Regions from separate parts of the Paenibacillus sp. DCT19 genome, predicted to be linked through region 1. Evidence: a T-box and tRNA genes for the amino acid it is inferred to sense, from the RefSeq annotation. Region 1 holds a T-box; the other holds one or more tRNA genes.

Region 1 (15,592 bases):
AATTGAGCGGTTAGAGCGCAGTCAGCGACAATGATCTAGTCAAGACAGAATGCATTACATTTGGTAAACTGGAAGTTGTGAGGTGAGAAGATGGAATCCTTTATTTTAGATCATGATGATACAGAACAAGATATAAAGCAGGCAGAACAATTCATTGCTGAACCAAGGTTATTACATCTGGAGCCGTGGAGACAGCAATTCAGTAAGATGACCGCAGGATTTACTACAAGACAGGGAGGCGTTGGGATTGCTCCTTACGCCAGTCTGAACTGTGCATATCATGTGGGAGATAACGCAGACGATGTTCTCCGTAATCGTAAACTTGTTGCTGAACAACTCGGTTTCTCGGTAGAAGCGTGGACCTGCGGAGAACAGGTGCATGGCAAACATGTAGCGGTAATCACCGCAGAGGATCGAGGCAGAGGTCTGCAAGATCGGCAGTCTGCTCTTCAGGATACCGATGGACTGGTTACGAATGTACCAGGTGTATTATTAACGTCGTTCTATGCAGACTGTGTACCACTCTATTTCTATGATCCTGTTCAACAAGCGGTTGGGCTTGCACATGCTGGATGGAAAGGTACTGTTGCTGGGATCGCGCAGTCCATGATAGAAACGATGGAAGAGAACTATGGGAGTCGCAGAGAAGACATTCGCTGTGCTATTGGGCCTTCAATTGGAGACTGCTGTTATGAAGTAGACGAGAATGTTATGCAGCATGTACGGGTTTGGCTAGACGATCCTACGGGTAATGATGAATACATGGAGTCTGCTTCTAATCGCATTTATCAACCTGCCAATAATGGAAAAACGATGTTAAACTTGAAAGAATGTAATCGACACATTATGATGAAAGCAGGAATATTGCCGGATCATATCGAATGTACAAGTTGGTGTACAAGCTGCCATACAGAACTGTTTTTTTCATATCGTAAAGAAAATGGAACAACGGGTAGAATGGCGAGTTGGATTGGGCTGGAAGAGAGGTGACCTCTGTGTCATTGGAGGAGCGTATACAACAGGTAAATCAGAAGATTGAAGACGCGTGTCAGCGCAGTAACCGTGCACGTGAGGAAGTGAACGTAATTGCAGTTACCAAATACGTCTCGCTTAAAACGACGGGAGCTGTGTTGCAACATGGTCTTGAGCATATTGGAGAAAACCGCTGGCAAGATGCGCAGGCGAAATGGGAGGCTTTTGGCCAACAGGGCATATGGCATTTTATTGGTCATCTGCAGACGAACAAAGTGAAGGACGTTATTGGTAAATTCCGCTACATACACTCCCTGGATCGTTTATCGCTTGCGAAGGAACTGGATAAAAAGGCGGCTGCACTCGGTATTCAGGTGGAGACGTTTTTACAAGTTAACATTTCGGGTGAAGAGAGCAAATATGGATTACAGCCCGAACAGGCCAAACCATTTTTGCGTGAGATCAGTTCATTTAGCAACCTAAAAGTCGTCGGTTTAATGACGATGGCGCCTCATGAGGAAAATCCTGAGCTTACCCGTCCTGTATTCCGTGGACTTCGTGAGCTTAGAGACGACTTAAATGGACAAGCCTTGACCTCAGAACCGATAAGCCAGCTCTCTATGGGCATGTCTAATGATTTTGAAGTGGCCATTGAAGAAGGGGCAACATGGGTTCGGCTGGGTTCAATTCTTGTAGGAAAAGAGGAGGGTTCACGATGGGCGTAATGAATAAATTCATGAATTTCCTAGGGCTCCAGGAAGAAGAAGAGATTGTGGAGCGTGAACGTTTGGCAGCGCAAGAGGAAACTGAGGCAGAACATCAAGAAAATGAAACCTCCAGTCTGGATAAACGTAGAAACCAAAGGGGTAATAATGTCGTGAGCATTCATTCCCAGAAAAATGTTAAAGTTGTCCTTTATGAACCGCGTTCATATGACGAAGCTCAAGAGATTGCCGATCATCTTCGTTCCCATCGCACGGTTGTTGTTAACTTGCAGCGAGTGCGTCAGGATCAGGCATTACGCGTAATCGATTTTTTGAGTGGTACGGTATATGCCCTAGGTGGCGGGATTTCTAAAATTGGCGGCAACATTTTTCTCTGTACGCCAGATACAGTTGAAATTCAGGGAGCAATTTCGGAAATACTGGCTGACAGCGAGCAAGATTATAACAGAATGAGGTGAGCCTTTTTTGAGTCCGATGATCTTTAGTTTTTTGGATACATTGTTTAACATTTATTATTGGATGATCATTGCGTATATTCTGATGTCGTGGCTACCCAACGCTAGAGAAAGTTTCATTGGTGAGATGTTGGGTAAATTTGTAGAGCCATACTTAAGTCCGTTTAGAAGGTTTATCCCTCCTCTATTTGGGACATTGGATATTTCTCCAATCGTAGCGCTCTTTACGCTGACGTTAGTTCGTATGGGGCTATTCACAATTTTGGGCTATTTATTCTAGGCAGGGTGAGCACAGATGAGTGGTGAAATTTACGAACATTTTAGTCATGATGAACGAGACTTTGTGGATAAAGCCTCCGATTGGGTAGAACGTGCAGGTAAGTATCATGATATGAAACTTACTGATTTTCTTGATCCGAGACAGGCTTTTATTTTGCAAACGCTTGTGAATCGCCGTGATGATGTACAGATTCGTCTAGACGGCGGTTATGAAGCGGCTGAACGCAAACGGGCGTTGATCGCACCTGACTATCGTTATCTGGATGATGAAGACATGAGTATGCAGGTCATGAGTATCACGTCGGATGACCAGAAGATTAGTGAGCTAGAGCATGGGGACTATATGGGTGCCCTGCTCGGGCTTGGGATGAAGCGGGGTAAGATTGGAGATATCCAAGTGCTGGATGACGGATGCCACACTGTAGTGGCTGCGGAGACCGGCGCTTTTTTATCGCTTCAATTGAATCAGGTGCACCGTGTACATGTCTTCACAGAATTGTTGCCGATCGATCAGATGAAATGGTCAGCGAGCAAGCTAGACACGATGGACATCACGGTTGCTTCGCTGCGTCTGGATGGCATTTGTGCAGATGTCTACCGTTTAAGTCGCAGTAAAGTTCTGGTTCCAATCAAGGCAGGGCGCTGCCGTGTGAACTGGAAGGTGGAAGAGGATCCGTCCAAACCACTGAAGGCTGGGGACGTGGTCTCGATTCAAGGTTTTGGCCGTTTCAAGGTGCTGGAGCAGGATGGAATGACCAAAAAAGGACGCTGTCGCGTAAAAATCGGCAAATTTGCCTAAGTGTGTTGCAGGAAAACAAGCTTTCTTGTCGAAATGTTTAAAATAAAGGTGTAAAAAACATTCGATGTTTCCGATATACATTGAAGTGCAAAGGGTTATCCTAACCGATACAGATCACAAGTTGGTCTAGCCTTATACTCGTATAGGTTTCCACGGGATTCTGCATACGGATTCTTGGGTCGAACCCATATGCTGCAAACCTTCTCAAGCAGGGAAGGAACTTTTACAGGAGGTGGACAGCATGCCATTAACGCCGCTGGACATACATAACAAGGAATTTTCCCGACGCTTGCGTGGGTATGACGAGGATGAAGTCAATGAGTTCCTGGATCAAGTCATCAAAGATTATGAAGGCGTCATTCGCGAAAACAAAGAACTGAGCAATCAGTTGCTGTCCGTTCAGGAGAAACTCGATCATTTTGCGACAATTGAGGAAACGCTGAGCAAAACGATTATTATCGCGCAGGAAGCTGCCGATGATGTGAAGAATAACGCGAAGAAGGAAGCACAGTTGATCGTGAAGGAAGCAGAAAAAAATGCGGACCGCATCGTCAACGAATCTTTGGCTAAATCGCGCAAAATTGCTTTAGAGGTTGAAGAGCTGAAGAAGCAAGCTTCTATCTATCGTGCTCGTTTCCGTACACTTGTTGAGGCACAGCTTGAATTGCTGTCTCAAGATGGTTGGGAAGCGCTGGAGAGCCGGGAGCAGGAAGTCCGTGATCGGGAGCGGGAAATGAAGGAAATTTATTAGGTCACGCGCCTGGTTGACTTTTGTCTGCAAAGAGGCTATAACTATATTCATAATGAATAGTGATTCCATGACGGGTTCAGTACGTTATGATCTCATCCCTCAGAGAGTTGGCATACCGGTGCAAGCCAATGGATGAGTTATAGCCGAATATCTCCCCGGAGAAGTGACGCTGAAGCGGTGATACCTATGCCGTGCGTAAGCGAAACCGTGAGCCGAACGTTATATCGGCACCCTGCTGAAGTTAGCGGGGCATAAGCGCTGTTGATGACAGAGCATACCCAATCTTATTGGATGTGGTTTGTGATGAACAGAATTAGGGTGGTAACGCGAGCACAACCTCGTCCCTTTCCAGGGACGAGGTTTTTTTGTGTCTAAAAAAGGACGAACGTCCATGAGCCCCGCAGGGAGCTCAGGTAGAGAGCCAAGCGCCGTTCGAGCGAAGCGGACGGCACAAGGGTTCGCTAAGGCGAACGTCCATGAGCCCCGCAGGGGGCTCAGGTAGAGAGCTAAGCGCCGTTCGAGCGAAGCGGACGGCAACCGAACCCACGCAGTGAGGCTCTGCGGCGTTCACGTAGGGAACAAGCCGCAGAAGAGCCGCCGCACCGCACGAACAATACATCCCATAGCGCCGCAGACTGTCCCAAGACAACCCATCCCGGGTGTCTAGAGGGCGGAGCGCCTATGGGGTCCCCCTTGGCAATGGGGATTTAGGGGGATTGAAACGCTTTTGTGGACGGTCCACAATTTAACAACTGAAAGGATGACAATCATGCAACGAGTTGATGTCAAAGAAAAAGCGCGGGCTAGAGAGCTGCGCGTGTTAACCAAATGGAAAACAGAAAATACATTCCAAAAATCGATTCAGAACCGTGAAGGCAAGCCAAACTTTGTATTTTACGAAGGGCCACCAACAGCGAATGGTAAGCCGCATATCGGGCACGTATTAGGTCGGGTTATCAAGGACTTTGTAGGACGTTACAACACGATGAAAGGGTACCGTGTCGTTCGTAAAGCAGGTTGGGATACACATGGACTTCCCGTAGAACTGGGTGTACAGAAGAAACTGGGCATCTCTCACAAGTGGGAGATCGAGGATTACGGTGTAGAGAAATTTATCAATGAATGTAAAGCCAGCGTGTTTGAATACGAACAGCAATGGCGTGACCTGACAGAAGGAATCGGTTATTGGACAGATATGGATCATCCATATATCACGCTCGATAACAACTACATCGAGAGTGTATGGAACATCTTGGCGACCATTCACGAAAAGGGATTGCTCTATCGTGGTCACCGCGTTAGCCCGTATTGCCCTTCTTGTCAAACAACGCTTAGCTCCCATGAAGTTGCACAAGGGTATAAGGATGTTAAAGATCTGAGTGCTACGGCGAAATTTAAGCTTGATGACAGCGGTGAATTTGTCCTTGCTTGGACAACAACGCCTTGGACACTTCCTTCCCACGTAGCACTTGCGGTGAATCCGGATATGGACTACTCCCGTGTGCGTCAGGATAACGAAGTATATATCATGGCAACTAATCTTGTAGAAAAAGTGATGAAGGACTCCAAAGGGGAGTATGAAGTAATCGGAGCGCTAAAGGGTTCTGATTTGGTTGGCAAAACCTATAACCCTCCGTTTAATTACGTACAGGCTGAGAAAGCCAACATTGTCCTTGGAGCAAGCTTCGTAACAGATGCAAGCGGTACGGGTATCGTACACATGGCTCCTGCACATGGTGAGGATGACTACCGTGTATGCCGTGAGAATGGAATCAGCTTCGTGAACATGGTGGATCTGGAAGGTAAATTTGTTGCTGAGGTTACCGACTTTGCCGGACGTTTCGTGAAGGACTGTGATATTGATATCGTACGTTATCTGTCAGAGAATGGACGTTTGTTTAGCAAAGAAAAATATGAGCACAGCTATCCATTCTGCTGGCGTTGTGATACACCACTTCTGTACTATGCAATGGACAGTTGGTTTATCCAAACAACAGCGATCAAGGATCAACTCATCGCAAACAACAGTGAAGTAGAATGGTATCCAGGTCACGTTCGTGAAGGCCGTTTCGGTAAGTTCCTTGAAGATCTGGTGGACTGGAACATCAGTCGTGACCGTTATTGGGGAACTCCGCTTAACATCTGGGTATGTGAAGAGACAGGAGAACAATTCGCCCCACATAGCATCGCTGAATTGCGTGCTCGTGCGGTAGGGGACGTGCCTGAGAACTTGGAGCTGCACAAGCCGTATGTAGACGATGTGAAGGTTCTGAGCTCTTGTGGTAAATACGAGATGACACGTACGCCAGAAGTCATCGACGTTTGGTTTGACAGTGGATCGATGCCGTTTGCTCAACAACACTATCCGTTTGAAAATAAAGAGACTTTTGAGCAGCAATACCCGGCAGATATGATCTGTGAAGGTATCGACCAGACTCGTGGCTGGTTCTATAGTTTGCTGGCGGTTTCTACGCTTTTGACAGGCAAAGCACCTTACAAAGCCGTTATGGCAACAGGTCACGTCTTGGATGAGAATGGACAAAAAATGTCCAAATCCAAAGGCAATGTTATCGACCCTTGGGAAGTTATCGAAGAATATGGCACAGATGCATTCCGCTGGGCTTTGTTGTCTGACAGCGCACCATGGAACAGCAAACGTTTCTCCAAAGGCATTGTCGGTGAAGCTAAATCCAAAATGGTAGATACACTTGTCAACACACATGCATTCCTAACGTTGTATGCCACGATTGATGGATTTGATCCACAGGAGCATCCGTTCAAGCTCTCTTCACACAAGCTGGATCGTTGGATTCTATCCAGACTGAATAGTCTGATCCTGGTTGTAGAAAAAGCGCTGGCTGTGAATGATTACTTGAATTCCTCCAAAGCGATTGAAGCGTTTGTGGATGAACTGAGCAACTGGTACATCCGTCGTTCCCGTGACCGTTTCTGGGGAGCGGGATTGACAGAAGATAAATTGGATGCTTATCGTACGCTTACTGAAGTACTCGTGACTACAGCGAAGCTGGTGGCTCCATTTACGCCGATGCTGGCAGAGGATATCTATCTGAACCTGACTACAGGCGAGAGTGTGCATATGGAGGATTATCCGGTAGCTCAAGAGAATATGATTGATCTGAAGCTGGAACAGGATATGGAGACAGCACGCCGGGTCGTTGAATTGGCTCGTAACGTACGTAACGAAACAGGCATCAAGACACGTCAGCCATTGTCCGAATTGATCGTATCATTAGACAAAGGTTTCGACCTGGAAAGTTATGAAGAGATCATTAAGGAAGAGATCAATGTGAAGGGAATCCGTACAGAGAATGATGATGCGGAATTCGTTGACTTCTCCTTGAAACTGAATTTGAAAGTCGCAGGGAAGAAGTATGGTAAAAATGTTGGCTTCCTGCAGAATTTCTTCAAAGGCATGTCTGCTGACGAAACGCGCAAAGTGGTTACAGAAGGTGTACTGAATGTCGTTTCTCCAGAAGGAGAAGAGCTGCAAGTGACCCAAGAGGAACTGCTCGTAGATAAACATGCCAAATCAGGTTTTGCTTCTGCATCAGGTTATGGTTTGACAGTAGCGCTCAATACGGAAATCACAACAGAGCTGGAGCAAGAGGGCTGGGTTCGTGAAGTGGTGCGTGCTGTTCAGGATACTCGGAAGAAGCTGGATCTACCGATTGAGAAAAGAGTACGTCTGACACTAGACGTAGATGCTGAGCTTCAAGCAGCTATTCAGGCGTTTGATGATGTATTGCGTGAGAATGTCCTCGTAACCGAGGTTACATTTGCTAAAGTGGATAACATGGTACAGATCGAAGCAGGTGGCAAAACGTTCGGTGTTTATATCGAAGCGTAGTATCGTGAACAGAAGCTTGTGTAAAGGTGAAACAATTCATGATCTCAGTTACGATGGAGTAACCCTATTTTAAATGGGACAGAATATGCCCTAAAGCGCATGTTCAAAAAGGACGGTTTTCAGTACCGAGAAGATGGGATGAAGCTAGAAATGGAGTAGCGGAGCGTAGGCAGGACTACGTGAGCAACTACATTGTTTCTGAAGGAAACAACCTTCGTAAGCATCTACTTATTTCGGCTGAATTCAATCTTCGACGCAGAGATGCTCTTAGGCATCCTTCGTAATTAAAAGCGGACTTTTTGAACAACCTATTAAAGACAAAACGAGCCTTAGATGCAAGGATAATAATCCCTGTATCTTGGCTCGTTTGGTTTTTCGGCAAATGGGCAATGATTGCTATTGGGCAGTCACTCTACTCCAAAGGACTGAGCGAAACATGAATGATAAAGAAAAGCAAGATGCCTCACTCTCGTCAACGACGAAAGATGCGGATGATAAAATCGGAGAGCTACATACGCTGACCAATCGCATTGCTAATGAGCTCGAACGGTCACGTATTGCTCAATATACAGAGCTGTTAAACCGACCATGGAAATTAATCGGGCTTAACCTTTTATCTGGCACTGCACGAGGTGTAGGGATTGCGATTGGCTTTACCTTTTTTGCAGCAACGATCATTTATGTGTTACAGGTGCTCGGAGCGCTTAATTTACCTATTGTAGGTGATTACATTGCGGATATCGTAAGGATCGTACAACGTCAGCTCGAACTGAGCTGAGCACCTATTGAACGACGGCTCGAAGGTTAGTACAGATCGTCTGATGATGATTCAGGCTCAAGCAGGTTATCGCCTTCTCGGTTTTCTAAATACTGCCGATATTGCCGATTACGAACGATGGACACATCGTGACCATAGATGTCGGTTGCCACAAAGCTCTCATAAGCTTCAACACAACCTTCAATCTCATCGGTGGCTTCGATTGCCATAACGTCGTAACTATCAATGTCTCGTCCTTCAGCCATCGCCGGGGAGTTAGAGCTTCCCCAACTTTCAACGATCTGCCAAGCATCTTCGCCGTCGAATCCATTTTGATCCTCACGTTCATCCAAGCTGGTTCGACCAAATGCAGGCGCAAGAAATTCCTCTTCTACCGGTCGATTTTCAGAAACAACGGTTTCGGGTTGATGTTTTTTGCAGTATTTGGTGTAAGGAACCGCCTGCAAGCGTTCATAATCAATCGGTTGCTGGCAGACAGCACATATACCGTAATGTCCCTCTTGCATGGCATGAAGAGCAGAATCAATTCGCTCCAATTGGAACTCATCGTGTTCCAGCAAGGAAATATCTTTCTCACGATCATACATCTCGGTAGCTAAGTCACCGGGATGATTATCGATTGGAGATAATTCACCTGTCTGAAAGCGCATTGAATCCCCGAGGCCATAATGTTCGTTTTGCTTGAGCCTGTGCTCAATATCCTGCTTTTCAGTAATAAGCTGAGCTTGAAGGGATTGCAGTTGTTTGGCTGTAAAATGTGACATCATGTTCCCCCTTTCTGCTTCCGTGCGTAAGCCGGATGTGGACTCTATTGTAGGATGTACCATTGCGTACGGGATTACAGAAGGGAAATGTTATCGTTTTTACCAACCGATCTGCAGTACAGCGCGCCCGTGGACGATTTCTAAACAGCTGTGCTACAATGAACAAGTCTGGCGTTAAGCCTGGTATCGTTTGGAAAAGACAAGATCGGAGTGACAAACAAACGTGGTGTATTATATCCTCGCTTTTATCGTATTTTTGGTGGATCAGGGAACAAAATTCTTAATTGCAACTCGGATGGAACTAAGAGAGGAAATTCCGGTAATCGGCAATTTCTTTATCATCACATCACATCGCAACTCGGGTGCAGCCTTTGGCATACTGCAGAATCAACGTTGGTTCTTTATTGTCGTTACATTGGTTGTCGTTGTTGCATTGGTTTGGTATTTGCAAAAAGTAAAGAATACTCCGCACAAATTGCTGCCTGTAGCGCTTAGTTTAGTGCTCGGTGGAGCGATCGGAAACTTCCTTGATCGCGCATTAACCGGAGAAGTTGTCGATTTCGTGCAGCTTAATTTTGGAACCTACACGTTCCCTATCTTTAACATTGCTGATTCGGCAATCTGTATTGGTGTAGCACTGATCATCATCGAAACTTTGCTTGAGGGACGTCGAGAGAAAGCTGCTGCACAGGTTGAAAGGAATGAACACCATGAGTAATTTACACAAGGAAGAACACAATAATGAGAACACATCAATTGAGGAGATGCAGATGAATGTTGATGATGAACTCACAAATGATGAACGTATGGAGTGGACCGTTTCTTCTGAACATAAGAAAGAACGAATCGACAAATATATAACTGAATCTATAGATAATGTATCCCGTTCTCAAGTACAGCTATGGATATCAGAGGGGCATGTTACTGTTAATAGCGGTGTGGTCAAAGCTAATGCCAAACTGGCAGAAGGTGATCTTGTTGTGTTACAGATCCCTGAACCGAAAGCGGTCGAGATCATTCCTGAAGATATTCCACTTGAAGTTGTATATGAGGATAGTGACGTTATCGTCATTAATAAACCTCGGGGTCTTGTGGTGCATCCCGCACCTGGACATACTTCAGGTACGCTTGTAAACGCGCTAATGCATCATTGCAAGGACTTGTCAGGGATCAATGGAGAACTTCGCCCAGGCATTGTACATCGCATTGATAAAGATACGTCTGGTCTACTCATGGCTGCCAAGAATGATCGGGCGCATGCCTCATTAGCTGCACAGCTTAAGGATCATAGCGTCAACAGACGATATATTGCGCTTGCTCATGGTCATTTGAGTCATGATCAAGGTACAATTGATGCACCAATTGGGCGTGACACCAATGACCGTAAGATGTTTACTGTGACCGAGCGTAACAGCAAACATGCGGTCACTCATTTCAACGTGACAGAGCGGATTAACGACTATACTTTGCTGGAATTGAAGCTGGAGACAGGCCGAACCCACCAGATTCGTGTACATCTTAAATTTATCGGACATCCGCTTGTAGGAGATCCGATATATGGACGGAACAAAGGTATCAAAATGCAAGGACAGGCCTTACATGCTGCGATCTTGGGTTTTGTTCATCCGACAACTGGAGAGTATCTGGAGTTCTCTGCTCCGCTTCCGCAGGATATGGAAGATGTGCTCGCCTCATTGCGTAGTCGCTGACATCTCGTGAAAGTACAAATGTTCAGATACTTTGTCCATGGCTAAGCCTCCGCAAATGCTTCATATTAAAGTGTAGAAATTTGCGTCAAACGAGGAGATGAACACGTAATGAGTATCGATAAATATCAAGAAACGTACATTCAAACTAATTTTGCCGACCGCATTGGCGGCTCCAACTATGGTAAAGACACAAACATTTATAAATTTGAGAAAATCAAACGCGCCAAAGCTTCAGCTAAAAAGGATTTCCCTGATGTAGAGCTGATTGACCTTGGTGTAGGCGAGCCTGACGAGATGGCAGATGCAGGGATCGTAGCTGCACTGGCACAGGAAGCTTCCAAGCCGGAGAACCGTGGTTATGCTGACAATGGTATTCCAGAATTCAAGGAAGCTGCAGCAGCTTACCTGAAGAACGTATTTAACGTAGACGGCATTGATGCAGATACGGAAATCGTGCATTCCATCGGTTCTAAGCCTGCACTGGCTATGATGCCTTCTTGCTTCATTAACCCAGGTGATGTAACAATTATGACGGTGCCAGGATACCCAGTAATGGGTACGCACACGAAATACCTTGGTGGAGAAGTGTTCAACATTCAGTTGACGAAGGAAAATAACTTCCTGCCTGATCTGACAGCGATTCCTGAAGACATCGCTAAACGTGCGAAATTGCTTTATCTGAACTACCCAAATAACCCAACGGGTGCAAGTGCAACGGTAGAGTTCTTCACCGAGGTTGTAGAATGGGCGAAGAAATACAACGTAGTGGTTGTGCATGATGCTCCTTATGCAGCTCTTACGTATGATGGCAAAAAACCATTCAGCTTCTTGTCTGTGCCTGGTGCAAAAGACGTTGGTGTCGAGCTACATTCCTTGTCTAAGTCCTACAACATGACAGGCTGGAGAATTGGTTTCGTAGCGGGTAATCCGCTTGTTGTCAAAGCATTCAGTGATGTAAAAGACAACAACGATTCCGGTCAATTCATTGCGATCCAGAAAGCTGCTGCTTATGGATTGAACCACCCGGAAATCACAGAAAAAATTGCAGAGAAGTATTCCCGTCGTCATGATATGCTTGTTGCTGCATTGAACGAACTGGGCTTCCAAGCTGAAAAACCTAAAGGTTCATTCTTCCTTTATGTTGAAGCACCAAAAGGGGTAGTTGGTGGACGTCGCTTCGAGTCTGGGGAAGACTTCTCCCAATTCTTGATCCGCGAAAAATTGATTTCTTCTGTACCTTGGGATGATGCAGGTAATTTCGTTCGTTTCTCCGTTACCTTTGTAGCGCAAGGGGAAGAGGAAGAGAAACGTGTCATCGCTGAAATCAAACGCCGCCTGAGCGATGTGCAGTTTGAATTCTAATTGTAACTTTTAACTCAATACAAACATTTGTATGAATAAGATAGATCACAGAAGAGACCGGTAACGGTCTCTTTTTTTGTGTTTTAGGATAAATTTCCCTTTACAAAAATATACAAGCAACATATTATAAAGTCTTTACGTTGTTTTTATAGGTAGAAGTTGTTATTGAAGGGAGTTATGGAAATTGTTATCTTCACGTACAAACACAGTGTCCTCTAGTTCAGTGGGAACCGGTAACACAATTTCAGGATTATTGCGATTGTTAAGACCCAAACAGTGGACGAAGAATGGGTTATTATTTGCAGCATTACTGTTTTCCTTTGAAGAAATTCGCACGGAAACGGTTCTAACGACGATACTTGGTTTTATTTTATTTAGCTTGGTTGCAGGCTGCGTATATATTTTGAATGACTTTGTGGACAGAGAAAGGGATCAGCAACATCCGGTGAAGAAATTTCGCCCTCTTGCCTCAGGACAGGTGAATGGGGCGCATGCCCTTCTATTTGGTGCCTTGCTGTTGATCGGAGCAATAGGAACAGCGTTTGTGATCAATCCGTTATTCGGCGTATTGTGTATCGTGTACTTTATACTGAATGTGTCTTATTCATTTGTGCTGAAGCATCTCGTAATATTGGATATGATGACCATTGCAGCCGGCTTTGTATTGCGGGCGATTGCAGGGGGAGTGTTAATTCATGTTCCTTTTACACCGTGGTTTCTGATCTGCACACTGCTGCTTTCGCTATTTCTGGCCATTGGGAAACGGAGAAATGAGCTTACCCTGCTTGAAGGCAATACAGGCTCTCATCGCAAGGTTCTAGATAACTACTCAATAACCTTGTTGGATCAATTTAATACCATTGTCACAACAGCGACCATTATCAGCTACTCGTTATTTACATTTACGTCGGATCGAACGATACACCTTATGTGGACGATTCCTTTAGTTATTTATGGTATGTTCCGCTACTTGTATTTGATTCATATGAAGAACCAGGGTGGTTCACCGGATCGGGTGTTGTTTGAGGACAAGCCTATCCTCATTACCGTGATTCTGTATGTGATCAGTGTAATCTGCATTTTTGCTATTTTCGAATAAATGTTGTGATTTGTAGAGAGTGTAAGGGGATCAGAGTGAGAAGTACAAAAATTGCAATTTTTGATATTGATAAAACGATTATACGTACCGATTCCATGTTTCAATTCGTGCATTATGGTGTTCGGCGTTATCCAGGACAGTCGTGGAGATTGCCTGTGATTGCGCTACACACACTGATGTTCAAGGCAGGACTTATGAGTGTTGAACAAGTCAAACGCTCGTACTTTAAAGGCATTGAACGCATGACGGAAGAAGATCTGGCTCATTTTTTTGATTCCCGATTGCGTAAGGCCATCTTTGCTGAAGCCAGTGTGGAGATGCAACACCGCAAGGAGGCAGGGTATCATGTTTTGCTTGTTACAGCATCCCCACATGCGTACATGAAATACTTTGAAAATTTCCCTTGGGTTGATCATGTGATTGGAACAGAGCTTGTACGCCAAGATCAGGGATATACCTGTACCGTTGAAGGCTTGAATTGCAAAGGGGAAGAAAAAGTGCGACGCATACAAGCTTATCTCGATCAGAAGGGCATGGTTATTGACTACGATCAGTCCTGCGCTTACTCAGATTCTTTGTCTGATATGCCGGTGATGCAACTCGTCGCACAGCGATATTTTATCAACAGACATGTGCCAGAGACGGAGGCATTATCGTGGGGGAAATAAGAAGTCGCCACACAGGGAAGCTGCTAATGCTCATCTCTGCTTTTCTTACCGCAACCGGTCAACTGTTTTGGAAATGGGGACTGACGGACTGGTTTTTCTTGGGGGCGGGCTTTCTCTGTTACGGATTGGGTGCGATTTTGATGATCAAAGCCTTTGCGATGGAAAAGTTATCGGTTGCCTATCCTTTGATGTGTGCCAGTTACATTTTTGCACTGATCTATGGATATTTCCTACTCGGTGAAGATATTACCGTTCAAAAGCTGGCAGCTGTTGTATTGCTCGGAATTGGGGTGACATTGACCAGTGTTGATCGATAGCTGGATGGTTGTAGTGCTCATTGTGATGACGTTATGCGGAGCCATGGGGGGAGCGGGGTTGAAAGCCTATGCGACCAGCCGCAGACGAATACATGTATTCATGGGACTTGGCTTCTATGGTACAGGAGCGCTCCTGAATATTTTATTGTTGAAGTTTCTGCCACTGACGGTGGTATTACCTGCCAATGCCCTCACCTATGTGTGGACACTGTTCATCGCTCGATTTGCATTTAAGGAGACGGTTGGCACACTACGCTGGTTAGGCGTCATTTGCATCATGGGTGGATTATGTTTCCTTGTAATGTAGTCCGAAGACGAGTCTGGTTTAATTGCAGCTTGGGCTAATGCTTATAACATGTTTGTAATCAAAGAAATTGGATGTGAGTGCATGAAATTTTTAGAATACATATTTTACAATCGCAAAACGAATTGGGCAGCGCTTTACTTGTTCGTTGGTTTTGCTCTGTTTTACGGTGTAATGAATTTGGCATATGTAAGTTATATTTCGGAAAATGCAGCTCGTTTGGCAGTATACTCGCCATTTAGTACTCATCTTTTTCCGCTTAATTTATTCAATTTTGATCCATCAATGTATTACGGCACCAATAGCTCATCCATTATTCATCCGTTAATTTCATTTTTGGCTCTTGCCCTGGGCGCTGGAGCGCAGTTGTTAGGCGGCAATGGATTCTTTCTCGTGCTGCAATCTTTAATTAATGCTGCTTCCGTTGTATTAGTATTTATTTTTCTAAGTAAGAAGGACAGAACGATCACGGTACCGTTGCTTTTTGCGCTTCTTTTTGGTTTCAGCTCGTATTTGATGTTCACGGCTCTGATTCCTGACTCGTATCCCTATGTGCAATTTATGATTTTGTTATCTGTGGTTTATCTGCAATATTCCCGGGAACAGAATGAAGTTCGTGTTGTACCTCATGCTGTTCTGGCCACTGTGAATTTTGGATTGACGTCAACGAATATCGTTCCATTTGCTGCTGCATTGTTTGGGAATATGCGGACTTGGAGGAGCAAGGCTGGATGGACAAAAT
Region 2 (15,592 bases), 2.5 Mb from region 1:
GTGAAAATTAAAGTAGCGAAGGTCATGATCTCACACTGCCAAGAAAAGCCTCTAGCCAGGTGATGGTGCCCGTACCGCAAACCGACACAGGTAGGCGAGAAGAGAATTCTAAGGCGCGCGGAAGAACTCTCGTTAAGGAACTCGGCAAAATGACCCCGTAACTTCGGGAGAAGGGGTGCCCCGGTAGTGTGAATAGCACGAGGGGGCCGCAGTGAAAAGGCCCAAGCGACTGTTTAGCAAAAACACAGGTCTGTGCGAAGCCGTAAGGCGAAGTATACGGGCTGACGCCTGCCCGGTGCTGGAAGGTTAAGGGGAGCGGTTAGGAGCAATCCGAAGCTGTGAACCGAAGCCCCAGTAAACGGCGGCCGTAACTATAACGGTCCTAAGGTAGCGAAATTCCTTGTCAGGTAAATTCTGACCCGCACGAATGGCGTAACGACTTGGGCGCTGTCTCAACGAGAGATCCGGTGAAATTTTAATACCTGTGAAGATGCAGGTTACCCGCGACAAGACGGAAAGACCCCATGGAGCTTTACTGCAGCTTGATATTGAATTTGGGTACGATCTGTACAGGATAGGTGGGAGCCTTTGAAGCCGGAGCGCCAGCTTCGGTGGAGGCACCGTTGGGATACCACCCTGATCGTATCTAGGTTCTAACCTGGTACCGTAATCCGGTGCGGGGACAGTGTCAGGTGGGCAGTTTGACTGGGGCGGTCGCCTCCTAAAGAGTAACGGAGGCGCCCAAAGGTTCCCTCAGAATGGTTGGAAATCATTCGAAGAGTGCAAAGGCATAAGGGAGCTTGACTGCGAGACCTACAAGTCGAGCAGGGACGAAAGTCGGGCTTAGTGATCCGGTGGTACCGCATGGAAGGGCCATCGCTCAACGGATAAAAGCTACCCTGGGGATAACAGGCTTATCTCCCCCAAGAGTCCACATCGACGGGGAGGTTTGGCACCTCGATGTCGGCTCATCGCATCCTGGGGCTGAAGTAGGTCCCAAGGGTTGGGCTGTTCGCCCATTAAAGCGGTACGCGAGCTGGGTTCAGAACGTCGTGAGACAGTTCGGTCCCTATCTGTCGTGGGCGTAGGAAATTTGAGAGGAGCTGTCCTTAGTACGAGAGGACCGGGATGGACGTACCGCTGGTGTACCAGTTGTTCCGCCAGGAGCACCGCTGGGTAGCTATGTACGGACGGGATAAGCGCTGAAAGCATCTAAGCGTGAAGCCCCCCTCAAGATGAGATTTCCCAGTATGTAAGACCCCTTGAAGACGACGAGGTAGATAGGCTGGGGGTGGAAGTGCAGTAATGCATGGAGCTGACCAGTACTAATCGGTCGAGGGCTTATCCAATTAGCACGTTATAAATCGCAGACTTTCGTTTCGAATCTAGTTTTCAGAGAACAACACTCTGAGATGTAAGCTACGCGTTTGGTGGCGATGGCGGAGGGGTTCCACACGTACCCATCCCGAACACGACCGTTAAGCCCTCTAGCGCCGATGGTACTTGGACCGCAGGGTCCTGGGAGAGTAGGACGCCGCCAAGCGAATTCCCTTTGGGGTATTTTTTTTGCCCCCCTCGTAGAGAAAAAAGGGATATATATGTGGGCCCTTAGCTCAGTTGGTTAGAGCGCACCTCTGATAAGGGTGAGGCCGGTGGTTCGAGTCCACCAGGGCCCACCATAAATACAATAGTAATACCGAAGAATGGGGCCATAGCTCAGCTGGGAGAGCGCCTGCCTTGCAAGCAGGAGGTCAGCGGTTCGATCCCGCTTGGCTCCACCATTCCCTGATAGCTCAGTTGGTAGAGCACTCGACTGTTAATCGAGTTGTCACAGGTTCGAGCCCTGTTCGGGGAGCCATATGGAGAGGTGTCCGAGCTGGCCGAAGGAGCACGATTGGAAATCGTGTAGGCGTCACAAGCGTCTCGAGGGTTCGAATCCCTCTCTCTCCGCCAGATAGTTTTTAGCAAGGCCCGTTGGTCAAGGGGTTAAGACACCTCCCTTTCACGGAGGTAACAGGGGTTCGAATCCCCTACGGGTCATAACAATTTTTATTGTTTCAATGAGGGATGACAATCCCAATATGGAGGCTTAGCTCAGCTGGGAGAGCATCTGCCTTACAAGCAGAGGGTCGGGGGTTCGATCCCCTCAGCCTCCACCATATATATTTTTTCTAACGACGCGGGGTGGAGCAGCCCGGTAGCTCGTCGGGCTCATAACCCGAAGGCCGCAGGTTCAAATCCTGCCCCGCAATTATACTTTCTTACGAAAGTGATCTGGAACCGTGGTGTAGTTGGCCTAACATGCCTGCCTGTCACGCAGGAGATCGCGGGTTCGAATCCCGTCGGTTCCGCCATTTTTAAATTCCACCTTACACCGTGCCGGTGTAGCTCAACTGGTAGAGCAACTGACTTGTAATCAGTAGGTTGGGGGTTCAAGTCCTCTCGCCGGCACCATTTGTACCTTAACATCTGAGTCTGGAATAGCATGTATATTTAAGATAAAGATGGGTATACTGAATTACTCTAAGCAAGTTATGAGATGTAACTATGGCGATCGTGGCGAAGTGGTTAACGCACCGGTTTGTGGATCCGGCATTCGGGGGTTCAATTCCCCTCGATCGCCCCATTATCTCATTGGGGATTAGCCAAGCGGTAAGGCAACGGACTTTGACTCCGTCATGCATAGGTTCAAATCCTATATCCCCAGCCATTTACTTGAGTCATTAGCTCAGTTGGTAGAGCACCTGACTTTTAATCAGGGTGTCGAAGGTTCGAGCCCTTCATGACTCACTTTTATATTTTGCGGTCGTGGCGGAATTGGCAGACGCGCACGGTTCAGGTCCGTGTGGGCTAACCCCCGTGGAGGTTCGAGTCCTCTCGACCGCACCAATTATTATGCGGAAGTGGCTCAGCGGTAGAGCATCGCCTTGCCAAGGCGAGGGTCGCGGGTTCGATTCCCGTCTTCCGCTCCATATTTGCGCCCTTAGCTCAGCTGGATAGAGCGTTTGACTACGAATCAAAAGGCCGGGAGTTCGAATCTCTCAGGGCGCGCCATTATTTTTTTTCTATATCGGGATGTAGCTCAGCTTGGTAGAGCACCTGGTTTGGGACCAGGGGGTCGCATGTTCAAATCGTGTCATCCCGATTTTATCTTGTGCGGGTGTAGTTCAATGGTAGAACTTTAGCCTTCCAAGCTAATAGCGTGGGTTCGATTCCCATCACCCGCTTAGTGAAATACATGAAAGAGCTCTTGCGCTTAGCAAGGGCTTTTTATTTGTTTAAAATGATATTTCTAAAAATAAAGCCGAACGAGTTCATTCCGTATTTTTACGCTAACTATGGATCGGATCATAACGCTCGATGTAATGCTCGCCATATCACCATGGTGAACCAATAAACTGGATAGTTTGATTATTTCAATAATGTTTGTTTAAATGGAATAACTTCAACTTTAGAGATACATCTCTACATGTTTTTTTCTATATGCTTATATACCTTTTACACTATGGAGGAGGAATCGTATGAAAAAAGCGCTGGTTATTGGCGGAAGTGGGACGTTAGGGAAGGCTATTGTTGCTAAGTTAAAGGATTTACCTGTAGAAGTGATTACAGCAGGTAGACAGTCTGGTGATTATCAGGTGGATATGACTTCAACGGATAGTATTACTGCGTTATTTGAGTCCGTTGGCTCTATTGATTATGTCATTGTGGCGGCAGGTCAGACGCATTATGCCAAACTGGAAGAGTTAACGCCCGAAGATAATATGATCAGTGTCCACGGAAAATTGTTAGGGCAAGTCAACATTGTGCTGATTGGTCAGCACTACGTTAATGACAAGGGTAGCTTTACCTTAGTTAGCGGAATCATCAAGGATCATCCGATTGTGAAGGGTGCTTCAAGTGCCATGGTTAATGGTGCAATCGATTCGTTTGCAAAAGCAGCAGCTTATGAACTACCCCGAGGCATACGGTTGAATTCAGTTAGCCCTAACTTATTCGAGGAATCGGCAGAGAAGTATAAAGGTGTCTTTATCGGATTCAATCCCGTACCTGTGGAGCGTGTAGCCAATACGTTTATTCAAAGTGCACTTGGCATTGAAACGGCACAGAACTTTAAAGTATATTAACAGACTTCATCTCAATCCCGTTTCTGTATTGGACACGTAGACTAGGCTACATGGCAGGTCAGTGTGATGCACCAAACTCATTATAGTGTGCTCTAATGATTCAACCATCTCTGGATCCCAAGTGGATAACATGAAATACACCACACGATCAAAAATAAAAGGACATGAACTGGAGCGAACTCCAATGCATGTCCTTTAACGTTTACCTCTACAAAGTGTGTCTCTGATGGGTACATTAATTAATACGCTTACCTCAACCTCAACCTGAATCTCAACTCGAGCCTCAACTTACTTAGCCCTTTATTCTTACCGTATTCTTACCTTACGCTTACTCATACCTATATTCGTACTGCATATTTCATCTGTACCTTGCTATACCTGCAACTTAGTATCTCTCCAGAATAAGCTGTGTTTTCAAGCCATCTGCTGGAAGCAGCCACTGTTTGTTTTCAAGTACCTGCATTAGTTGATTACGGAGATCGGAGACGGTTGAAGCGTTATCTGTTTTGAAAGAAACCTCAACAATATTCTCTACTCCAGTGCCAGCTGCATTACGGATAGGCCATACTTCTAAGGTCATCTCCTGTCCATTCCAAGTTCCTTTGTACCGCTGGAAAGTTACTGGGCCATAGACACGGGAGTCGGTCAGCTTTTGTTTACCCCAGTTGGAGGAAGACCATTTGTTCAGCTTACCTGGTAGCTTGTCCAACAACATCTTCAATGCTTCTTGATCTGAAGGCAGGTTAATGCCGCTATTTTTAGGGGAATCTACTTTTTTGGTATTCGAGAAGCTAAGTGTTTGTTTGCCATATCCCCAATCAATCTCAGCCTCATAGTTATCATCTGAGGAATCGAATCCCTCTTGGTTAGCCAGTGTAAGAGCTGCATTTACATCTCCATTGATGATCGGGTAGCGCTTCTTGTATGTCAGTTCATAATTATTTTTATCTTCTTTTTTGCGAAAACGTACGTTCCAACCTTCTTCGTCCAGCTCCCGCGCATTGGTGTCAAAGTACTCTGTCTGAATGGCAGTTGGCGTGGAATCAAGACCAAGCGTCTGAACAACTTCAGTACGTGGAGTACCATCTGCATTCAATACCAGTTCAGGTTTAGCCAAAAACTTAACCTCATATGCAGGAACCGCATTTGCTGCAGCAGAGGCCTGTGGTGCTTCCAGTACCGTAAGTCCACTTCCCAATGTCACGATGCTTAGCATCAACGACGCCGTTACCTTTTTCCACTTTTTCAAAACCAATCACTCCCTAGGTTGAATTATTGTACAGACCCCACTTTATCGTTCGAGTATGTCGAAGTGATTAACGGGAGAAGCACATTGCGTTAACCCTGCATAGATTTGATGAATGGTGAACGATAGTTTCTCTAGGTGATCTGTTGATAACGTAATAGGGAACCTGTGATCAGCGTGTACAACGTCAGCACTTTATGAATGGCTTAACTTCATTAGGTTAGTACTGCACGCAGACTCCACTCACGTAAAACTTCCTCGAAACGATGGATCTGAACGGAGGGATGCCGATCCTTGTTATGAACCATGTACATATGGCGAGGTGCCAGTTCCCCGGGAATGGGAAGAACCCGAATGAGTCCTTGGCTCTCCTCCCACTTAACAGCCATACGTGAAGTAAATGAGATATGACCTCCTAATAGTACTAATTGTTTGATTGCTTCCAGCGAGTCCATCTCGACCGTACCACGTAATCGAACCTCATGCTGCTCCAGCCACTGATTCGTTATGCGGCGGGTATTGGATTGATTCCCATGCAGGACAAACGGCACTTGAGCAATGTGCTCAGGCTGTAGGTCTTCCTTTTGAACCAGAGCATGCTGGGGTGTGCAAATGAGAACGAGATTATCTTCGCACAACGTCTCTGTCTGAAGCATCGGACCGACAAACGGCTCAGATGAAATGATTCCTAGATCGATCTGGTGTCGTACTAACATATCTCGGATGACAGGAGCCGGTTTAACCGATAAATGAATCCGAATGCCCGGAAACTCTTGAGAGAAAGCATTCAGTATCGGAGGTAATAGGTACGTTGCAGGTACATAACTTGCTCCAATGTGCAGGGTTCCCCGGTAGAGACTGTCATATTCCCGAACGACTCGGCGAGCCTCTTGGGTGAGGGCATTGATTTTCACAGAATAATGGAGCAGCGCTTGTCCCGCCTCGGTCAGAAATGTTTTCCCACTTCGTGATTCAAATAACCGCACACCCATCTCTTCTTCTAATGACTTCATATGAAATGTAACTGTAGGCTGCTTAATGCCTAAAATTTCAGCAACGCTGGTCATGTGATGATGCTTATCAATCAGCTCAACAATTTGTAATTTGATCAGATTCAATAGATACTCACTCCTCTCATTTTTTCAAACTCGTAGTCCACTAAATAGAGAACAAACTATAGAAAACATCATTAGGTCGCCTTATATAGATTTAATCTATGAACATCAACAGAATTCATCTAAAAAGTTAATTATCATTTTACATTCCTAACATACAACTCTCGAAGGCGAACGTTAGACTGATAACAGTACTAGAAGACAGGCAGGGATGCTTATGAAATTAGAAATACGACAGGTTCAAAAATCATTCAATCGTACTCCGGCGTTATTGCCTACTGATCTCACGCTTGAACACGGACAGTTTACAACGCTGCTCGGCCCATCAGGCTGTGGTAAGACAACACTGCTACGTATGCTGGCAGGACTTGAACAGCCGGATGCGGGAGCTATATACGCGGATGGCGAGTGTATCTATTCAGCAGAGAAGCGGATTGATGTGCCAACACATAAGCGGAATCTGGGCATGGTGTTTCAAGACTTCGCCTTGTGGCCGCATATGACGGTATATGAAAATGTAGCGTTTGGCTTAAGGGCTGGTAAACAGAAGTCCGATCTGCGGCAAAAAGTAAAAGAAGCACTCGATATGGTACGCCTGCAAGGGATGGAGGATCGTTATCCTCACCAGTTGTCCGGTGGACAGCAACAGCGGGTTGCTTTTGCCAGAGCCGTGGCCGTTCGACCAGGTGTGATCTTGTTCGACGAACCACTAAGCGCACTAGATGCTGTATTACGGGAAGAGATGCGGATTGAGATGATGTCACTGGTACGAGATATGGGATTGACCGCATTATATGTGACGCATGATCAGGTTGAGGCGATGTCGATGTCGGATGAGATTGTCGTGATGGAGAAGGGACGAATATTGCAAAAAGGCAGTCCAGAAACCATCTACGCTACACCGAGCGAAGCCTTTGTTGCTTCATTTATCGGTAAATCGAACTGGCTGACGCCGAATCAATCTATGGTTCGACCGGAATATGTCTCCTGGAACAAGATCAGTCATGACGATCTCCGATATCACGGGGTCGTGCTCAGTGTTAGTTATGTAGGTGAGCGATATGAAGTTCGGGTGCAGATGGATGGGCTGGGCGTGTGGACGGCATATCGGAACAACAGAGTAGGTATAGGCGAGCAGGTAGATCTCTATGTGTCTCCTGAACGCATACATCGAATGAATATAGAGGGCGAGACAAGCTTTACGAGAAATAAGATCGCAGCAGTAAATTAAGTGATTGACCACAACTATAAAACCAACTAAGGGAGATGTAATAACATGTTTGGAATGAATACACGTAAGAAAAGCGCAATGCTGATTTTATCCGCGGTAATGAGTATCAGCTTGTTTGGATGTAGCACAGGTAATACGACTACAGGTTCAGCGGCTCAACCGGCAGGCGAGGGTAACACGGCAGCTGCTGCAGAAACAACGGATAAAACAGGCGGCAAACTGGTATTGTATAGCGCAGGGCCGCAGAAGTTGGCTGATAATATCGTAAGTGGATTTACAGCGAAAACGGGCATTGAGGTGGAAATGTTCCAAGGAACGACAGGTAAGATTCTGGCTCGGATGGAAGCTGAAAAATCAAATCCGGTAGCAGACGTAGTCATTCTTGCTTCTTTACCCTCCGCGCAGGCGTTGAAAGCAGATGGACTAACCCTGCCTTATCCAGAAGCGGCGAACGCCGATAAATTGAACAAGGATTGGTCGGATGCCGAAGGCAACTATTTCAGCAGCAGTGCATCTGCTCTGGGGATCGTCTACAACACCAAGCTCGTATCCACGCCGCCTACTTCATGGGCTGAGCTCGCTACACCTGCATGGAAAGATGCAGTGAACATTCCCGATCCAACGCTCTCCGGTTCTGCACTGGACTTTATCACAGGTTACTTGAGTGCGAATGGAGACAAGGGTTGGGATCTGCTAAGCAGTTACAAAGCTAATGGCGTAGCTATGGCAGGAGCAAATCAGGAAGCACTTGATCCAGTTATTACGGGTGCGAAGAGCATCGTAGCAGCTGGTGTAGATTACATGGCGTATTCCTCCAAAGCCAAAGGTGAGCCACTGGATATTGTGTATCCTGAAGAGGGAACAGTGATTAGCCCAAGACCGGCAGCTATTTTGAAATCAAGCCCGAATGTAGATAATGCCAAAGCATTTATCGACTATCTCTTGTCTGACGAAGCACAAAAGTTGGTTACCGATGCTTACCTGATTCCAGGACGTGAAGATATTGAAGCAACGAATCGCGCAAACGTGAAAGATATTCCACAACTCAAAGTGGATTGGACTTGGATGAGTGAGCACGGAGATGAGACGGCAGCACGCTTCTCTGAAATCTTCAAATAAGATGAATAATCAAACTATTCTACGGAGGGTCGGCGTGATTCTGGCCCTCTTTCTGTTGACGGTAAGCATTGGCGTACCTCTGCTTTTTATTTTCTGGCAAAGTATATATCCGGATGGCCAGTGGGACTGGACGGCTCCTATTCGTACAATCACAGGGCATCATTTATCCGGGTACTGCTAAATTCCATATGGCTTTGTGTCTGTGTGGTTATTGGAACAACACTGCTCGCCTTGCCGCTCGCATGGATGATGTCTAAGACTCGAATGGGTCAGCATCGCTGGGTAGACGTAATCTTGATGATCCCGTTTATGACTCCACCGTACATTGGTTCTATGGGCTGGATTCTGTTCATGCAAAAAGGGGGCTATCTCCAGCAATGGATCCCTCAGCTTCGAATTGGAGTGAGCTGTTCTTCAGTTTCTGGGGAATGGTGCTCATTATGAGCCTGCATCTATTCCCGTTCCTATACTTACTGCTTCGGGACGCATTGATCCGCATCGGCGGCAATCTGGAAGAAGCGGGAGCAGTACACGGTGCGCCTGCGAGCTATCGGTTCCGGCGTATTATTCTTCCATTGTTACTGTCTTCTTATGGTATGGGCATCATGCTAGTATTTGTCAAAACGATTGCGGAATTCGGAACACCTGCCACCTTCGGTAGAAAGATTGGCTACTACGTTATGACTTCAGAGATTCATAAGTATATCTCCAGTTGGCCGATTGACTTTGGTAGGGCAACGTCACTCGCTTCCATCCTGTTGTCAGTCTGTCTCGTTATGTGGTACATGCAGTCTACAATGTCGCGCAAGTTCACCTACCGCTTAATAGGAGGAAAGGGACAACGTTCCAAGCGCTATTCTCTCCGGGGCTGGACTGGAGTGCTCTGCGGTTTGTATCTCGCTCTACTTTTGATTCTTTCTGTAGGTATTCCGTATTTCTCCATTATTGCAGCTTCAACGATGAAGCTACGCGGAGTCGGGTTGGCTTGGGATAACTTAACGCTAGAGCATTACCGTGATCTCTTGTCGTGGGGTTCTGTTAGTTTGAAGGCGATCGGAAATAGCTTAGGGCTGTCGCTCGCGGCTTCAACGGTCGCAGTGTTCATCGGTACGGGGCTTGCGCTGACCATCGGCAAATCATCTTCATGGATGCAGCGTATCATTGATTTGTTCAGCCTGCTGCCGAACACTGTGCCGGGGATCGTCATGGTTGTCGGACTGATTTTGTTCTGGAATTCACCTTGGATGCCATTCACGCTCTATAACACCTATGGCATGGTTGTTCTCACCTATGTTGTGCTGTTCCTTCCTTATACCGTGCAATATGTAAAATCAAGCTTTACTCAAATTGACGGATCGTTATTTCAGGCAGGTCAGGTATTTGGCGGCAAGCCGCTGTACATCCTACGGCGTATTCTCGTTCCCTTAATTATTCCTGGCATGCTTGCAGGGTGGATGATGACCTTTACGATTGCGACAAGAGAACTGGTCGCCTCGTTATTAATTCTTCCGCCGTCGATGCAGACGTCGGCGACGTATATTTTTGCCCAGTTTGAACAGGGTCAGGTTTCATTAGGTATGGCGATGGCAGTCGTTACTGTAGGGATGACGGTACTTATGTTGCTAGGGATTGAAATTCTGAATTCGAAGAGAAAGTGGAATGCATCATGATCAAACTGAACGTATGGGGCGGTGCAGGGGAACATGGCCGCTCTTCGTATCTCCTTAGCGGGAGTACACAACGTCTATTACTGGATTGTGGCGTCAAAAAAGGTGGAGCAGGGGAGTACCCCCTCCTTGATAAACAGATTGTACCGAAGCTCGATGCCGTGCTGTTGTCTCATGCACATGAGGATCACTCTGTAGCCATCCCTCTGCTGTATAACCTGGGCTATCAGGGTGAAGTGTGGACAACGCGTGAGACACGAGAACAGTTGGACACGTACTTCAAGGCATGGCGAAACAATACAGAGCGTGCAGGATATGCTGTGCCCTATGCAGAGAGTGACGTGCAGTCTATCCGGTATCGTTATTTGGAACAAGAGGCAGCGCGTGGAACTTGGTTTGAGCTTATCCCTGGTGTGTGGGCGATCTGGGGGCGTACGGGTCATCTCGCTGGCTCTGTTTGGTTTGCGATTGAGATGGAGGAACGACGCATATTTTACTCTGGCGACTACACTTCTGAATCCATGCTGCTACAAGAGGATGATCCTTTAGCGACTTTACGTGGCGCCAATCGATTGTATAGCACGCAGAGGAGCAAACCGATGCGCAGTCGGGTGGATCAAACGGCATTAAGAGGCAACCTCGCTGTGGGTCAGGAAGCCGAGTTTGCAGGTGATCAAGCGATCAATGCGTCCTTATCTACGTCGTTTAGAGAAGCGGAGCAAGCGGCTCCTGCCCATGATTCGATAGCAATGGACGATAAACAGTTCTTGAGCTGGCAGTCAGCACCTAATGCTAAGACAGTGGAGGCCACTACCTCTAGCGAGAGCAGAGCCTTGTCGATACAGCCTATGAAACCGTTGGAAGAACTACTGGATCTCGCTATCATGGATGCTGCTTACGGTACAGATCGGGATACGCAGGCTGATAAGTTACAACAGTTGGATCATGCGATTCGTGGGACGATTGCGCGTGGCGGGAAAGTGCTGTTGCCTATGCCTGTGGTAGGGCGTGGGCAAGAGATCATGTTATGGGCAGAGCAACAGTACCCTGACATTCCTTTATTCGTCGAACAGGGATTGATGAAGGGCATGAAGCAGCTTCTACATTCACCGTACTGGCTGAGAGAGAGCGAAGTAGCGAACAAGAGATCGCTGACCGAAGCGATTACGGAATGCTTGAACGGAACTAGGTGGCAGATACCAGTGACGCAAGAAGAGCGGGAGCAATGGTTGGAGCAGCATGGAGCCTCGCTATGGTTTATTCCGGATGGCATGATGCAGTCTGCACTTGCCCGTTGGTATTATAGTCAGTTAGCCGGAGATCAGAACAATATGGTGCTGCTTACTGGACATGTGTCGGAGGGCACCTATGCAGGTCAACTGTCACGAGCTCCTGAAGAGCATGGGAAGTGTGAGGTACGGAAGGTTCGTTACAAGGTTCATCAAGGGTGGATGGATGCAGCCAGAATGATACGCAGACTTCCTGCAAGACACACGATTCTAGTGCACACCAATCGCGAAGAGACGGATAAACTTAGGGATCATCTTCTAAGCGATAATACGCTTAGTGAAGCTAGGTTAAGTGAAGGTGAGGAAGCTGCGCCTAATAAGATGATTCATTCGCTATCACCTGGGGATGAGCTTGTGCTGTGATTGGCGAGTGGGATCTAGATCGTTAATGAGAGATTCGTGAGATTCATGATATAAAGAGAACGCCCTTACGGGGCGTTCTCTTTATATCATGAAAATATAAAAACACGATGACAAGCATTGCTTGCTTATCATCGTGTCAGCCAATGATTCAATGCTGAATCATTACATTCCTTTGTAGCTATGGTGTACGTTGAATGGGGTGTTCCAGTTCAGAATGTCCCATCAAGCTCTCGGATGCTTCGCCATCCACTAACACATCAATACTGCTGACTTCATCGAATTGAAACATCGTTTGGGTCAGTGCATCAAGTGCAAGCAGTTCTCCACTGGATCCCAGGCTGGCTTCCTCTGGAATATGGACATCTAGCGTAAGTGCACCATCCTCAAACGTTGTGGAGAGTAGCTCTACCTGATCCCATAAGGAAATGAGATTTTCATCCGAGTTGCTCTGTAATGCTTCGAACGTCTTTTGATACTTCTCTGTTTCTTCCTTGAAATCAATGGTTTGCTTTTGTTGCTCCAGCCCCAGTAATTCTGCATCTGCGTAATAGACCTCCACAGCTTGTGAGATTCTTGTCTCTGGTTCTACTGTGGTTTCCGCTGGGCTCGGGGATTGTCCCTGGCCTTGGACACTGCTTGGTTCATTCGATCCGGATTCAGTAACAGGCTTCTGAGCACAACCGATTCCAACAATCATTAAAATGGACAAGATGAGTGCACATCCTAACTTAGCTCTCAATCGAGCACATCCCTTCTAAGTGATATTCAATATGATTTAGAGCCCGAGGTATTCCTTGATTCCATCTACAATCGCTTGAGCAGCCTTCATCTGCATGTCCTCGGATAACAGAGCAATTTCTTCTTCGGCATTACTGAGGAAGCCGAGTTCTAACAGTACCGCAGGCATCGTGGTGTTCCGAATGACCTCTAGATTACCATTTTTCACACCGCGGTCTTTAAGCCCCATAGATTGAATCAAATGTTTATGGATAACGTTCGCCAAATCCTTGCTGCTACTGCGTTGGTAATAAAATGTCTCTGTTCCTGATACTTTGGGAGCAGACTCTACACTATTGCCATGGATGGATACAAACACATCTGCATTCAGATCATTGGCGAGTTTGACACGTTCAGGGCGTGTGGGATATACATCCGTAACACGTGTCATAACCAGTTGAATGTTTTCCTCCTGTTGCAGGAGTGCTTGTACTTTCAGCCCTACAGCGAGGGTGAAGTCTTTCTCAGGTTTATTCGTAATGCTTATTGTTCCTGGATCATTTCCGCCATGCCCTGGATCAATGACGACCACTTTGCGTCCTGGTTCACCTACTGGCGTGACAATGACGGGGATGACGTTCTCACCGGAAACGTTCAGATCCACGATGAGTTTGCCAGCGACCTGCTCCTGGCTGAACTGAACACTTTTGACTTGATTCAATTCGACGACAATTCGGACTTGACCCGGATCTTTTTTGAACAGTGAATATCTTACATCGGTCACATTCGGGAATCCACTTACATCTAACTTTCCATTCATCCCTTGATCCAGAGGTTGTGCCATATTACCGAATACGGTTCTTGGTAAATCAACAACCAGCCGGTCAGGGTTCTTCAGTGTGGTAATGATCGGTTGCACATCTTGATCCATAGATACCAAGAGTTGGTTGTTTGTAAACAGGATATCTGTCACTTGGGCTAAGGTAGAGCTATCATCTTGCCCTGTATTTGTGTTGGGTTCTTGGGCAGGAGTTTTGATGGTATTCACTAAGTATACGATTTTGTCTTGGTTGTTCCACTTCACTGTTAATCCCATCTGTTCACTGACAAATCGAATCGGTACCACGACTGTATTGTTGATGATCTGCGGGGCGGTATTTAAACTTACTTCCTTGCCACCCACCATGGCTTTCTTCTGATTAACGGTTAAGGCGAGTATTTGGTTATCTTGTTGAATCTTCACTTGGCTTGCTTTCTGATTCCAGTCGACCTGGAATTTTAGATTTTCGGCAACGACCCGGATGGGAATCATCACGTTTTTATTGACGATTGTCACTTGAACATCATTAGGTAGACTTAATTGCTCACCATCCAAAAAAATCTTTGACGTGTTCGCTGCAGCATGTCCAGGACTTGGTAGTAAGAACAGCAGGAACAGGCTCATCCATAAGAGTAGCAAGGTCTTCTTCATTACACACCTCTATTATTTAGATCTAAGAGCTTGATTAAGCTTGATCCATTCTTGGAATTCTTGTCGTTTCATTTTCTTTATCGGTTTTACCTTGTTACTGGCTAACGTGTATCTGTACATAATGAACTGATCTGATGGATATTCACTGATGTAATCTAACCATGTGCCGTCCTTTTGCCACAGGATTATTGAGGTCGTGATGTAGTTCGTTGGCCTGGGTAGCTTCGTCAATTGGTCTTGTTGTGCATCGTAGATGGATATGGAGCTTCTGGAGGTATCTCCGTAAGAGAAGGCGATCTGATCCTCGGAAGGTGCCCAGGCATAAGCCGTGATGGTTTCTACGTTTTTCTGACCAGTCTGGTGTAATCGATCCTGAAGATTCTTCCACTCGCCCGTTTCAAGGTTCAGGAGAATCAATGAACTTCCTGCGCTACGTTCAGCTTGTATGGCAATCCATGTCTTCGAGTTAGAGGCAGCGATACTTGTAATCTGGAGCAGCTTGTCCTCCCAATCCGCGGACTGGATTATATATTGCTGTTTCCCTTGGGTAACGACGATGGACTGAATGACATGTTGCTCAAAAGCTGGAACGCCTTCCCGCTGAACAGAAGTTGTGGTTAAGGTAACGTTTCCTCCCTTCCAAAGGAAGGGGTTATTGCTGCTTTTTTGGAACGTACGGTTACTGGCATACACAGATGGAGCGGCCGTAGCGCTTAGAACGGAGTGGGTTTTCACAGACTCGGATATGTTCTGTTTAGCGTTCACTATAGAGGGTGCTGTGGTCGTCAATCCTGCTAAGAGCACGCCGACCAATAACCAGCCAGCTATCTTTTGCATCGCATCTTCTCCTTTATTGCCTATTGAAATGCACGCATCTCCTTTTTAATTCCATAATATCCCTACATTATATAAACGGTAAAATTGTAAAAATGTTTCTATCTGATCAATATTTAAAAGTTTGTATATCATCAATGCATCCTTCGATCAGTATGATATATATTTAATGGATCAAACGGACAAACCGATGTAGGATATGGACATAAGATTGATCACGCTTCATATTTTCATATGATGGACAATGGTTTATCGGGAGGAGAATGGAGATGAGTGAGCAAGGGGAAAGGTATCAGAGCATTCTGCAGTCTATGAGTTTACGGGAAAAGGTTGGGCAAATGTTATTGATTGGATTCCATGGCACAGAGGCTGCCGGAGATATTGAAACGTTCATTCAGCAGTACCCGGTTGGT

What was found. A T-box is a leader RNA that pairs with one kind of tRNA and senses whether it is charged. The one in region 1 lies ahead of ileS (isoleucine--tRNA ligase), so its partner is inferred to be a tRNA-Ile.
Region 2: it encodes a tRNA-Ile, which carries the amino acid that the T-box ahead of ileS (isoleucine--tRNA ligase) is inferred to sense. The anticodon was not compared.

Annotation. Positions count from the first base shown of each region.
Region 1 is NZ_CP029639.1:4,489,842-4,505,433, reverse strand. Features, by position in the region: gene DMB88_RS20620 (YlmC/YmxH family sporulation protein) at 1-34, shown strand, start outside; gene pgeF (peptidoglycan editing factor PgeF) at 91-990, shown strand; gene DMB88_RS20610 (YggS family pyridoxal phosphate-dependent enzyme) at 996-1,697, shown strand; gene DMB88_RS20605 (cell division protein SepF) at 1,688-2,155, shown strand; gene DMB88_RS20600 (YggT family protein) at 2,172-2,432, shown strand; gene DMB88_RS20595 (YlmH family RNA-binding protein) at 2,448-3,230, shown strand; gene DMB88_RS20590 (DivIVA domain-containing protein) at 3,472-3,981, shown strand; T-box leader at 4,040-4,330, shown strand; gene DMB88_RS30310 (hypothetical protein) at 4,488-4,625, opposite strand; gene ileS (isoleucine--tRNA ligase) at 4,751-7,849, shown strand; gene DMB88_RS20580 (DUF5665 domain-containing protein) at 8,286-8,627, shown strand; gene DMB88_RS20575 (TraR/DksA C4-type zinc finger protein) at 8,654-9,391, opposite strand; gene lspA (signal peptidase II) at 9,615-10,109, shown strand; gene DMB88_RS20565 (RluA family pseudouridine synthase) at 10,156-11,100, shown strand; gene DMB88_RS20560 (LL-diaminopimelate aminotransferase) at 11,209-12,462, shown strand; gene DMB88_RS20555 (decaprenyl-phosphate phosphoribosyltransferase) at 12,671-13,561, shown strand; gene DMB88_RS20550 (HAD family hydrolase) at 13,597-14,229, shown strand; gene DMB88_RS20545 (EamA family transporter) at 14,217-14,546, shown strand; gene DMB88_RS20540 (permease) at 14,533-14,853, shown strand; gene DMB88_RS20535 (DUF6080 domain-containing protein) at 14,935-15,592, shown strand, end outside.
Region 2 is NZ_CP029639.1:353,075-368,666, forward strand. Features, by position in the region: rRNA gene DMB88_RS01585 (23S ribosomal RNA) at 1-1,349, shown strand, start outside; rRNA gene rrf (5S ribosomal RNA) at 1,427-1,543, shown strand; tRNA gene DMB88_RS01595 (tRNA-Ile) at 1,603-1,679, shown strand; tRNA gene DMB88_RS01600 (tRNA-Ala) at 1,706-1,781, shown strand; tRNA gene DMB88_RS01605 (tRNA-Asn) at 1,783-1,858, shown strand; tRNA gene DMB88_RS01610 (tRNA-Ser) at 1,862-1,953, shown strand; tRNA gene DMB88_RS01615 (tRNA-Glu) at 1,969-2,040, shown strand; tRNA gene DMB88_RS01620 (tRNA-Val) at 2,084-2,159, shown strand; tRNA gene DMB88_RS01625 (tRNA-Met) at 2,179-2,251, shown strand; tRNA gene DMB88_RS01630 (tRNA-Asp) at 2,277-2,354, shown strand; tRNA gene DMB88_RS01635 (tRNA-Thr) at 2,379-2,454, shown strand; tRNA gene DMB88_RS01640 (tRNA-His) at 2,551-2,626, shown strand; tRNA gene DMB88_RS01645 (tRNA-Gln) at 2,636-2,710, shown strand; tRNA gene DMB88_RS01650 (tRNA-Lys) at 2,718-2,790, shown strand; tRNA gene DMB88_RS01655 (tRNA-Leu) at 2,803-2,889, shown strand; tRNA gene DMB88_RS01660 (tRNA-Gly) at 2,898-2,972, shown strand; tRNA gene DMB88_RS01665 (tRNA-Arg) at 2,978-3,054, shown strand; tRNA gene DMB88_RS01670 (tRNA-Pro) at 3,072-3,145, shown strand; tRNA gene DMB88_RS01675 (tRNA-Gly) at 3,157-3,227, shown strand; gene DMB88_RS01680 (short chain dehydrogenase) at 3,522-4,127, shown strand; gene DMB88_RS01685 (CYTH domain-containing protein) at 4,513-5,376, opposite strand; gene DMB88_RS01690 (LysR family transcriptional regulator) at 5,589-6,491, opposite strand; gene DMB88_RS01695 (ABC transporter ATP-binding protein) at 6,706-7,719, shown strand; gene DMB88_RS01700 (ABC transporter substrate-binding protein) at 7,765-8,838, shown strand; partial or broken gene DMB88_RS01705 (ABC transporter permease) at 8,840-10,508, shown strand; gene DMB88_RS01710 (MBL fold metallo-hydrolase) at 10,505-12,157, shown strand; gene DMB88_RS01715 (GerMN domain-containing protein) at 12,336-12,896, opposite strand; gene DMB88_RS01720 (N-acetylmuramoyl-L-alanine amidase family protein) at 12,933-14,345, opposite strand; gene DMB88_RS01725 (TolB-like translocation protein) at 14,358-15,182, opposite strand; gene nagZ (beta-N-acetylhexosaminidase) at 15,449-15,592, shown strand, end outside.